One region of the Paeniglutamicibacter sp. genome, then DNA from elsewhere that is predicted to be linked to it. Evidence: riboswitches for the same ligand, from Rfam matches in the RefSeq annotation. Region 1 holds a riboswitch; the other holds the start of a gene.

Evidence for each region. A riboswitch is a leader RNA that binds a small molecule or an ion and turns the genes downstream of it on or off. The one in region 1 is predicted to bind guanidine.
Region 2: it holds a riboswitch for guanidine, as region 1 does, so the genes downstream of both, ACLQ7E_RS09010 (DMT family transporter) here and ACLQ7E_RS19485 (SMR family transporter) in region 1, are expected to answer to the same signal.

The regions. Positions count from the first base shown of each region.
Region 1 covers NZ_JBKKAP010000163.1:10,007-16,461, forward strand. The annotation lists gene pknB (Stk1 family PASTA domain-containing Ser/Thr kinase) at 1-779, shown strand, start outside; gene ACLQ7E_RS19465 (anthranilate synthase component II) at 880-1,530, opposite strand; gene ACLQ7E_RS19470 (hypothetical protein) at 1,527-1,694, opposite strand; gene ACLQ7E_RS19475 (class E sortase) at 1,706-2,467, opposite strand; gene ACLQ7E_RS19480 (cell division protein CrgA) at 2,649-2,900, shown strand; gene ACLQ7E_RS19485 (SMR family transporter) at 2,972-3,160, opposite strand; guanidine-III (ykkC-III) riboswitch at 3,233-3,294, opposite strand; gene ACLQ7E_RS19490 (DUF3817 domain-containing protein) at 3,372-3,881, shown strand; gene ACLQ7E_RS19495 (ArgP/LysG family DNA-binding transcriptional regulator) at 4,040-4,948, opposite strand; gene ACLQ7E_RS19500 (LysE/ArgO family amino acid transporter) at 5,021-5,638, shown strand; gene ACLQ7E_RS19505 (GNAT family N-acetyltransferase) at 5,673-6,455, opposite strand, start outside.
Region 2 covers NZ_JBKKAP010000079.1:37,178-42,245, reverse strand. The annotation lists gene ACLQ7E_RS09020 (glycosyltransferase family 87 protein) at 1-1,329, opposite strand, end outside; gene ACLQ7E_RS09015 (SRPBCC family protein) at 1,405-1,851, opposite strand; gene ACLQ7E_RS09010 (DMT family transporter) at 2,061-2,375, opposite strand; guanidine-III (ykkC-III) riboswitch at 2,387-2,451, opposite strand; gene ACLQ7E_RS09005 (alkaline phosphatase D family protein) at 2,680-4,374, shown strand; gene ACLQ7E_RS09000 (acyl-CoA thioesterase) at 4,428-5,068, opposite strand, start outside.

The DNA of each region.
Region 1 (6,455 bases):
TGCGCGCGGAAGCAGAACGCAACGCACCCGTCGCCATCCCCACCCTGAAGGAAATGACGCAGGCGAAAGCCGAATCAACCCTCACGCAGCTGCAGCTGGTGCCCCGGGTCGAGTCGGTCTTCGACGATGAGATCAAGACAGGCCTGGTCGTGGAGTCCGACCCCGCTGCTCCCAGGGAAGTCCGCAAGGGAACCATCGTCCGGCTGATGGTTTCCAAGGGACCCGAAGCCCAGGTCCTGCCGGAGAGCCTATCCGGCCAGTCCGAGGCGGGGGCACGCCAGGTCTTGCGGGACCTTGGATTCGAGATCGGCACGGTCTCCCGGGTCAACGATCCCGCGATTCCCACCGACTGGCTCGTGAACACGGAACCGAAGCTTGGCAAAAAGGTCAAGGTCGGCACCAGGATCGATCTGGTCCTGTCCACCGGGATGGTCAATGTCCCACAGCTCATCAACCTCATGGTCCCCGAGGCCACAGAGCTTCTGGAGGATCCCGAGATTGGACTGGGGATTACGACGGTCGAAGAACCAAATGCGGCGGTTGAACCGGGCACGATCATCAACCAGGATCCCGAAAGCGAATCCGCGACCCCGCAGGGCGGCACTGTCACCGTGACGGTTGCCGTGAAGCCCGCGGAACCGACTCCGTCACCGACCCCGACTGAGACCGCGCCGGAGGAATCCACCGGCCCCTCACCAACCCCGGCACCTACGGAAAAATCCGGGAAGGGCAAGGATCCTGCCCTCCCTCTCCCGGTCATCCCGGCGCCAAGCCCGTAACCGGGCGGCTGCCACCCCTAGTCGGTGAAATCGACGAATGGGGCCCTGCCGCTGAAGATTTTATCTTCAGCGGCAGGGCCCCATTCGGTGTTAAGGCTGTTTAGACCCCTGCCTCGCGGATCAGCGGGCTCAGCGTTGCCGCATGTTCCGCGGCGCCGGCCAGGCCAAGGGATTCTAGCCAGTTCCCCAGCATTTGGTAGCCCCCCTCGGTAAGGACCGATTCGGGGTGGAACTGCACGCCCCACAAGGGCGCATCGCGATGGGCCAGGCCCATGATCACGCCGTTTTCCGTCTCCGCGGTGATCGCCAGGGAGTCCGGAATGCTGGAGCGCACTGCCGCCAGCGAATGGTAGCGGGTGGCCGTGAACGGGCTGGGGATGTGCGCAAAGATCGGGTGCCCGGTATGCAAAACCGGGGAGGTCTTGCCGTGCATGAGCTCCTGCGCGTGCGTGACAACTCCGCCATAGGCCTCAGCCAGTGCCTGGTGGCCCAGGCAGACACCAAGCATGGGCTTGGCGTGCGCACCGCACCACTTGATCGTCTCGATGCAGACGCCGGCATCGGCAGGGGTTCCCGGGCCGGGGGAAACCAGCACGCCGTCACGGGCCTCGGCCAATTCGATGACCTCGGCCAGGGACAGGTCGTCGTTGCGTATCACGGTGGTTTCGGCGCCCAGCTCTTGCAAGTAACCCACCAGGGTGTAAACGAAACTGTCGTAGTTGTCGATCACCAGGATCTTGGGGGTGCTCACAGCAGCATCAAGCCAATCGTTGATTCGGTCCACGGGCTGTACTGGCTCAGCCACGGGAAGACATAGGTCATGAGCAATAATACGGCTCCGGCGATCAGCGCGACCGCCAGGATGACGCGGAACCACAGCGGCCCGGGGATTTTCGAGAAGATCCATGCATACATGTGTGGTGTTCCTAGTTTTCCATCGTCTTGTTCACCAGGTCGGCGATTTCCCGCGGGGGACCTGTGTTGGCCGGACGCCAGGACTCCAGCTCCGCATACGCGATGATGCGCATCCGGGTGGTGAAGGGCGGATGGCAACTGGTCATGGTCAGCATGGAGGCCGTTGGCTCGATGCCCGGCTGGTTCGGCACTGGCAGCAGCACCTCGCTTTGCGAGGGATACACGATCTCGGTGTTGCGCCACTCGTAGGTGTAGAACCCCTTGCGTGTCTGCAGGTAGATCTTGTCCCCGTCCTGGAACTTGTCGATGTTCCAGAACACCTGTCCGTGCGTCTGGCGGTGGGCAGCAACGGCAAAGTTGCCGGGCTCTCCCGGCTCCTGCGTTCCGGGATAGTGTCCGATGCCCACCGAGTTCAGCACATCCATGCCGACGCCGTTGGTCACCGGGTGGGCGAAGTCCTTGCCGAACCGCGGGATGTAGAAGATCCCGAAGGTTTCCCCGTCGGGGATCGCGGTGATTGGGGCGGGGCCGAAATCGCCATCCGCTGCCCCCGTCGCGGTCGATGCGTCCGGTCCCCCAACGTTGAGGTTTTGGACAAATTCGGAGGTCACCTGTGATTGCGTGCGACCGGCATCGATGTTGGTCCACCACAGTTCCCAGCCGACAAAGAGCAGCAGGACGATTCCTAGCGTGATGAGGACTTCACCGATCCCGCCCAAGAGGCGCTGGCCCGGCGTAGCCTTGGCCCGCGTCCGAGATGCGGATCGTGTCATGCGAACTTCCCTCACTGTCACTTGGAGCACCGTGAAACCCTGTGGCGTCCAGTTTGAGCGGATAGTATTGGATGTAAGCGTGATGGCGGGAAGAAGTTCCCATCGACACACACTTACCAGCCTACCGTTCGGACACGTACTCGTTGGATCGTGCCGGCGCCTGAAGACTCAAGGAGCAGCAGTGCCTGAATCCAAGACACGTCGGAAAAACCGCAAGCCACACGATGGCAGCCACGCCCAGACCTACGACAAGGCGCTGCCCAAGTGGTACAAGCCGGTCATGTTTGGCCTGATGATCTTCGGCCTGGTCTGGATCATGGTCTACTACATTTCCCAGACCCTGCTCCCGATCCCGGACATCGGCGGCTGGAACATCGTCATCGGCTTTGGCGTTGCCATGATTGGTTTCTTCATGACCACGGGCTGGCGCTAGCTCACGGCTTTCAGTCCGTCGATGCAGCACACCGGCCCGATCAGCAGCAGGATCTTGATCATGCTGCTGATCTAGCCCCCAAAGGCCATGCCATCGGGCACCGCGATGCCGGCCCCCGATTCCCACCCGACCGCATAGGCGGATCCCGTGGCGATCTCCTTCATGGCCCAGGCCAGTCCTGCCAAGCTGGTGATTGGTCCCGCAGCGAAGGCCACGGTGGGGACGAGCTTGGTGAAACCCTCGGCGGCACCCAGTGCGATGGCCCAGACGGCCGCGAAAAGGCCTGAACGCTAGGTACTATCCACGACAGGTCGCAGGCACCGATTCCTTTCGGTGGCCGCCTTGTCGCTGTCCGGGTACGGCTCCCTCGTCAGGGGGCGCTGGTGCGCTCAAGTAGGCACGGCCCAGCAACGTCCCCGGACCTGCAGACACACCGTTCACATCAACGTCCAGAAAGGCATGCAGACCCCCATGGTTCGCCCCGATCTTGCCGGAGGCTCTTCCTCCGTCGCCACCCAGTCAAAGCTCTCCCCGAAGCGCCTTTACGGCTTCCTGGCAGCTGCCGAAATGGTCACGTGGGCGTTGCTGATCATCGCCATGGCCATCAAGTACGGTGTGGGACCGGAGATCTTCGTCCGCATTTTTGGCATGATCCACGGGGTGGTGTTCATTGCCTACGGCCTGGTGACACTCTTTGTCTGGGCCAATGAGCGTTGGAGCGTTCCCCGCGGGGTGCTGGGCCTGGCCTCTGCAGTCGTTCCCTTCGCCACCCTTCCCTTCGAACGGGCGATGTTGCGTCGCGGGCTGCTCAGTGACACCTGGCGCCTGGCTCCGGGCGGGGAAGCCCCTCGGGGGCTGGTCGAGAAGCTGCAGGCAACGGCGCTGCGCAGCCCCTGGCTGACCGCTGTCGCTGGCCTGGTCCTGGTTGCGGGCATCACCGCTGCGCTCCTGTTCATCGGCCCTCCCGGCGGAGGAAACTAGAACCGCGCTGATTCCCGATCGGCCCCGGGCCTGTCAGATTCCGGCACCGGTCCTTGGAACCGGAAATTTGCCGGGCCTTGGCGCTTGAGGTTCTCCAGCTGCTCACGGCACCCAGGCGAGCCGCAGCTTTCATCTTGGGGCGGCTGCTTGCCGGAACCTCAATGATCCTGGCGCAGCCCGGCGGCCCCGGCCGCATCAAGGACCAGCCCGCGGAGCAGGTCCAATGCCACGGAGGGAACCTTCCAGCGCTGCCAATAAAGGCGGATGTCACTTGTCCACGCATGGTTGATGCACACCAGCGACCCGTGACGCGGAACCTGGATTTCGGGAATCATGCCCCAGCCCAGCGACGCCGCCACGGCCGCCACATAGACCCTCGAATCGGGAACGAAATGCTCCACCGGGGGCTCGGGGGCCCGACCTCCGACTATCTTTCGGCGCAGCGCCCGTTGCAAGCCGTCGGTCCGGTCGAAGCTCACCATGGGCGCGAGCGCGAGCTCCGTCTCCGGGTCGAGGCCCGGGAGCCAGCGATCCATGAAACCGGCACTTGCCATGGCTTGGTAGCGCATGGTTCCCAGATATACCGAGGAACACCCTTGGACGGGAGCGCTCTTCGTCGTCACCGCCCCCATGACCTGGCCCGAACGTAGCAACTCTGTGGAATGGGACTCGTCGTGGCGCAGGATCTCACAGTTCATGACGTCCTGGGCGGCTAGGCCGTCGAGTACCGGGGCGAACCAGCCGGCCAGGGAATCGGCGTTCACGGCAATGCCGAGATCCGTGCGCCGGGATACATGCTCGGTGGAGGCATCCAACCCGAGCGCACGATGGGCCTCCGTGGACAGCATCTGGATCTCCCGAGCCAGACGCAGCAGCACGTCCCCGCTTCCGGTGGTCCGAATCGGGCGAGAACGGATGAACAGCACGCTGCCGGCACGTTTTTCCAGGGCCTTGAGCCGCTGGCTGACAGCGGATGGGGTGATGTTGAGTTGCCGGGCCGCCCGTTCCAGGGTTCCGGCCTCGATCACGGCCTTGAAGGTCTGCAACTGCTCCGCGGGAAAGTCCATAGTTAGAGATCCTAATGGACCATAAGAATCTTTAGCTCGACACGTCTTTGTTGAGTCGCCTAATCTCGGTTGGTGACGAACTTTCCCTTTATATCCGGCCTGGCCACGGGCCTGTCCCTGATTGTTGCCATTGGAGCCCAAAACGCGTTTGTCTTGCGCCAGGGCATCCGAAAGGAACATGTTGGCATAACGGTCCTGATTTGCCTGGTCTCGGACGCCGTCCTGATTTTCGCCGGAGTCGCCGGGCTGGGTGCCCTGTTGGCGTTGGCCCCGTGGTTCCTTGACGTGGCCCGGATCGGCGGCGCCTCATTCCTGCTCGTCTACGCCTTCTTTGCTGCCCGGAGGGCCTTCAGCCCGCGGGGGATGGACACCAACGCCGCCCTGACACCGACCCCGCGACGCTCCGCCGCCCTGACGGCGCTAGCACTGACGTGGCTCAACCCGCACGTCTACCTGGACACCGTGATCCTGCTCGGCTCCATCGCCGCGGCCCAAGGCAGCTCCGGGCGCTGGGTCTTCGGCACGGGAGCGGCGCTTGCCAGCATGCTGTGGTTCATCGGTCTGGGTTTCGGGGCACGCTACTTGCGTGGGTTCTTTGCCAGTCCCCGATCCTGGCGCATCCTCGATGCCGTCATCGCGTCGCTCATGGCCTTGCTTGCCGTTTCGCTGCTGCTGCCGCTATTTGGCTAACACCCCTTGGGCCGGTGCGCCGCACCACCACGACTCAGCGGCCGGGGACGGCTTTTCGGTAAATCGTCCCCTGCCGAACCAGCTCGAAACCAAGGAGTCGGTATAGCCCCGCAGCGCCCGTTGGGCTTTGTGCATCCACCGCCAGGTCGACCTTCGTGAATCCGGCGGCGAATGCCCCCTGGACCGCCGCGGAGAGCGCCCATGCCGCAAAGCCGCGCCCCCGGGAGGCCCGCGCGGTGCCCACGCGGGAGATGTACAGTTCCCGCGGCACCCATTCCGACGCCAAGACATAGCAGAGCGCTGTGGCCGGCGGCGTGCCGCCGCCGGTTTCCAGGAGCACCCGGGAGTGCCCGCCCCGGAATGAGCGGGCACCGGTCATGGCCGCCCATTCCTCAACGCTCTTCGGGGTCGAACCCCAGTGATCGGCAAATGCCTCGTTGTCCAGGATCCGGACCGATTCGGAAAGGCCGGGGGAGTAGCTGACCAGCCGCGCGTCCTCGGGGACCGCCGAGGGGCGGCCCTGGGGCCTGAAACCGGCAGGCGTTACCGACATGTCCTGGAAATAGCGTGCCGCCTCGTACCCCCTGGCCACGGCCATGGCACCGGCACTGTGCCCCGGGGCGTTTCCCCACATGTCGATGGTGAAATCGATGCCGGGATGGCATTCCGCCATCTTTTCCGCCGCCCGGAATTCAAGGGCATCCATGATTGCCGAGCCATGGCCGAGCCGGCGGTACTCGGGGGCGACGCCGCCGCCGATGGAAACCCGCCCGCGGCCGTCGCGCAGCCGTTCACCGAGTCGTAGTTGGCCAAAACC
Region 2 (5,068 bases), on a different contig from region 1:
CATCGACTGGACCACCCGGAACATCAGGTACCCGGTGGCGACCATGTGCCCCAGCACGGCGAACACATAGAAGGAGGTGGGGAACGTGTTGGAGGGCTGGATGTCGGCGGTCGTGGCGTAGAGGTACATCCAGATCGCCCAGAAGTGCAGCACCTCGAAGAGCTGCCAGAGCAGGAAGTCCTTCCACTTCGGCCAGGCCAGCGCCGCGAGCGGGATCAGCCACACCACGAATTGCGGGGAGTAGACCTTGTTGAACATGATGAAGGAGGCGACGATGAGGAACACCAGCTGGCTCAGCCGCGGGGCCACCGGCGCGCGCAGGCCCCAGTAGGCGATGGCAGCGCAGCTGGCCACGAAGAGCCCCAGGGCCAGGGCGTTGATGGTGGCGGCATCCAGCGCCTCCATCTTCGGCACGACCGCGGCGGTGACGTTGAAGATGTGCCAGAAGGAGGACAGCCCCGCCCCGCGGTCCTCCGTGAAGGTGAAGAAGTGCTTCCATGCGTCGAAATTCGTCATCGCCAGCGGCAGATTCACCGTTAGCCAGGACAGTGCCGCCCCGGCCAGGGAGACGATGAGCGGCTTGTATCGGCCGCTGCGGATGGCCAGCACGATCACGGCGCCGAAGAAGAGCAACGGGAAGACCTTCATCGCGGTGCCCAGGCCGATGAGCACTCCGGCCAGGAAGATGCTCTGCCGCGACCAGGCGAGCATGGCCAGGGCCAGGAACGCCACGGCCCACATGTCCCAGTTGATCGAGGAGGCCAGGATCATCCCCGGGGCCAGCGCCACCATGGCCGCGTCCCAGGGCCGGCGCCCGGCGGTCCGCGCGGTGGCCACAACCACCACCAGCCACAGGACAGCCACCAGGAAGAAGTTCAGGTCGAAGAATGCAAGTGCCCGGTCGAATTCACCTTTCGGGATCAGCGCCGCGGTCAGCGAGGCAACCACCGACATCAGCACCGGGTACTCGAATTCTGCACCGGAGGCGAAGGGCGCGAACGCGTTCTCGGCGAAGCCGCGGGCATGGAAAAGCGCTGTCCAGTCCGAATAACAGGCCCACGCGTAGGGGTTGGTCCCGCCCCAGCCGTTGAGTCGGCAGGCATTCTTCGCAAGAACCGCCAGCAACGCCCCGATCACCGTGAAGACGACCAGTACGCGCTCGATGGTGAAGAAGCCGGGGGTTATCCGCCCGGGGCTGGTGTGCCTGCCCAGCGGCCCGCCAATGACCTCGGTGAACTTGCGCAAGAAGGCGTCGCTGCGGCTCGGCACGGTGATGCGCATCGGGGCGAGCCGCGGTTTCGACGGGCCCGGGACGGGTGGTTGGCTCATGGCTTTCAGCCTAGTGCCCCACGCCCGGCGGTGCGTGATGCACGCTGCCGCACGGTGTTTTGCCCTCCGTAGGGTCTACTCTGCGCGGTCGGGGAATTGCGCGGCGAGCCGCTCGAGGGTCCGTTCCATGTTCGGCCCGGTGGTCCGGGTGAAGCCCAGGAGCCGAAGCATCCATTTGTGCCGCAACCGGCTGGCATCCCAGGTTTCGCTGACCATTGTCCCGGACCCCTCGGGTTCAAGTTCGTAGCGCCAGCGGTGTCCGCTGAAATGCCTCCACGCAATCGACCGGTCCTGCTCGAATTCGACCACGGTGTTGCTGATGCGGTAGGGCACGCCCAGGCGCATCTGCATGCCAAATTCGCTGCCCAAGGTGAGCCTCTGTGCCTGGCTGCTTGAGGCCCGCACCGTTCCGGAGCCGTCGATGACCGGGTGCATCGCAGGATTCGTCAGCAGCTCGAAGACGTCATGTGGAGCGGCGGCGATGAACCGTCGGCGGGTCTGCAGGTATGCGGAGAGGCTCATCAGCCCATACTATGCATTGCCCGGGCCGCGGCGAAGCGCATCGGTGTCCGGGACAAGGTGCCGGCCAGTCGCACCTTGCGACGTTTGCGGCGCAGCCTGCCGCCCGGAACCCTCACATGCAAGGATCCCCAACCGGTGGTCCGCACGGCAATCCGCAAGCAGGACGCACCCCAACGGCTCAGGGAACCCAAATCCGGGCAGGCGGCCTGTTAGTGAAGGGACTTGAGCCCCACGACGCCGCCGACAATCATGATGAGGAAGAGAACTTTCAGCAGCGAAACGGATTCGCTACCCGTGGCCATCGCATAGATGACAGTTAGGGTCGCACCGATTCCGACCCACACGGCATATGCGGTACCAAGCGGAAGTTCCTTCATCGCGTATGCCAGACCAAGCATGCTGGCAATAAGGCCCACAACAAAAACGATGGACGGCGCCAGACGGCTAAAGCCTTCGGACTTTCCCAGGGCCGTGGCCCAAACGGCCTCGAGAACACCGGAAACAATAAGAACGAGCCAGGACATGGCAGTCTCCTCAAGGGCCGTCTTGTCGCACACCGGGTACGGCACCCATCGTCCGGATCCCCTGTATAGGGTCTTCTCCAAGATCGCACACCCCCTGCCCGATGGCAACTTCACCGATCAGGCCTTTGATGCCCCGGCAGCGCACTCGAATCGGGCGTTTTGACCGCACTTCGGAACTGAGGCAGTACCCCAGTCGATCGAGTGCCGGAAAACGGGCCGGATCCGACTTCCACCGGAAACCGGTCTATGCCGAAAGATTCCGGTGTGCCATTCTTGATTGATCGGCACCACCAGGGGAGATCCGATGAGCACTGGAACCACACCCGCCGGCTCCGGTCCGGAAACCGCCCAGGGCCTGCTGCTCGGGCCGATGCTCCGCCATGTGGACGACACCTCCGCCAGCATCTGGGTCGAAACGGCAACGGCCTGCACCGTCGAGGTCCGTTCCGGCCCGGACGCCTGGCGGGCCGCGACATTTGCCGCCCACGGCCACCACTACGCCCTGGTCGAGGTGTCGGGATTGACGGCCGGAAGCGTTCGTCCCTACGCCGTGTACCTGGACGGGGTTCCCGCCTGGCCGCTCGAGGACGGCTTCCCTGACTCGATGATCGCCACCCTCGACCCCTCCAGGAAACCACGGTTGGCCTTCGGGTCCTGCCGCACGAGTGTTCCGCACGACGAATCCGGCAACCGCACGCACGGGGTCGACGCGATGCGCGCCTATGCCCTGTCCATGGCCGCCCCCGGGCACGGTTCCTGGCCCGATTTGGTGCTTTTCCTCGGCGACCAGGTTTACGCCGACTCCACCAGCTCGGAAATGCAGGCGTTCATCCGCAAGCGCCGTAACATCAAGGAAGAACCCGGGGCCGAGCTGAAGGACTACGAGGAATACGCCCACCTGTATCGGTTGGCCTGGTCGGACCCTGCCAACCGCTGGCTTCTCTCAACCCTGTCCAGCGCCATGATCTTCGACGACCACGACATCCGTGACGACTGGAACTCCTCCATAAGCTGGAAACGTGACATGCAGAAGACCAACTGGTGGCACGAACGCATTGTTTCCGGTCTCGGTTCCTACTGGATCTATCAGCATCTTGGCAACCTCGCGCCCAAGGAACGGGCGGCGGATCCGTTGTGGCGGCGCATCCTGGCCCACGAAGGTCCCGGCGAGCTGGATCTGACCGCGGACCTGGACGAGTTCGCCGGGCGCGTCGATGCCGCACCGGAAAGCTACAGGTGGAGCTACTGCCGCGACTGGGATGCGGTGCGCCTGATCGTGGTGGACTCCCGGGCCGCCCGCAAGCTCGAACCCGGGCAGCGAGCCCTGCTCGACCCGGCGGAACTCGCGTGGCTCGACGAGCGGATGCGCGGCGGCTTCCGCCACTTGCTGATCGGCACGTCCCTGCCGTTCCTGCTGCCCATGGGCCTGCACCACGTGGAATCCTGGGATGAAGTCCTCTCCTCCGGGAAACGCGGACGACCCCGGGCGTGGCTCGGCGAACGATTGCGCAGGGCAGTGGACCTTGAACATTGGGCGGCGTTCCAGCGCAGCTTCCAGGATGTGGCCCGTTTGGCCACCGAGGTCGCCGACGGCAAGCGCGGACCCGCCCCGCAGACCGTCACGTTTCTCTCCGGCGACGTGCACTTCTCCTACGTCTCCGAAGTCGCGCGCAAGAACGGGAGCAGGATCCTGCAGGCGGTCTGTTCGCCAATCCGCAACCCGCTACCCCGGTTCCTGCGCTACTTTGCCGCAGCCTTGGCCTTTGGGCCCGCGGTCCCGTTCGGTGCCTGGATGGCGCGGACTGCGCACGTGCCAAACCCGCCGTTTCGCTGGAACGGCATCAAGGGCCCTTGGTTCGACAACAACCTGGCCATCCTCGAGGACACCGGCGAGGGCCTGGAGTTCAGCTGGCTCACCGGGGTCGTTCGGGACGGGGACCACCTGCACCCGAGGCTGGACACCGTGGAAGTCGCCACGCTTCAGTCGCGCAGGGAATGAAATCCCTCAACGGGGGGGTGCTGCAACCTGCCGCGTATTGCCTTGCGGCTGCCTCAGTACACCCGGGCCTCGGCGAAACGCAGTGGGGCCAGCGCCGCCCGCCGGCGCACCAGGTCAAGGGCGTGCGCGTCCAGCCGTCGGTCTTCCTCGCTGGCGAGCACCAGCTGCCGCACCTCGGAGGCGTGACCGGAATCGTCGCGGGTGACGAAGATGGTCATGCACTGGGTCGTGCCGCGCCACTGGGTTTCGCGCGGGTCCCGCGCCCGCACATGCACCGCAATGTGCATGGAGTGCGGGCCGGTGTGGATCAACCGGGCCTCGAGTTCCACGATGTCGCCGATGTGGATCGGGTTCATGAAGTGGATGCCGCCGGAGTAAACGGCCACCGCATCCTTGCCGCACCAGCCCATGGCGCAGGCGCGTGCGACCTCGTCGATCCAGCGCATGACGATCCCGCCGTGCGCATTCCCGCCCCAGTTCACGTCGCCGGGCGAGGCCAGGAACCGGAATCGCTCCCGCGGCGCGGTGCCCGCATCCGTGTATTCCTGGGCCCGCATGGCGTCGCGGATCTCGGCACGCGCGGCAACGCGGTCGGCGGCCCCCTGGGCCAGCTGGGCCGCCGCGGCATCGGCCGGCTCCCAAGGCGGGACTGCCTTGGCGCGGCGGTCCTCGTCCATCGCCACGAAGACCAGGA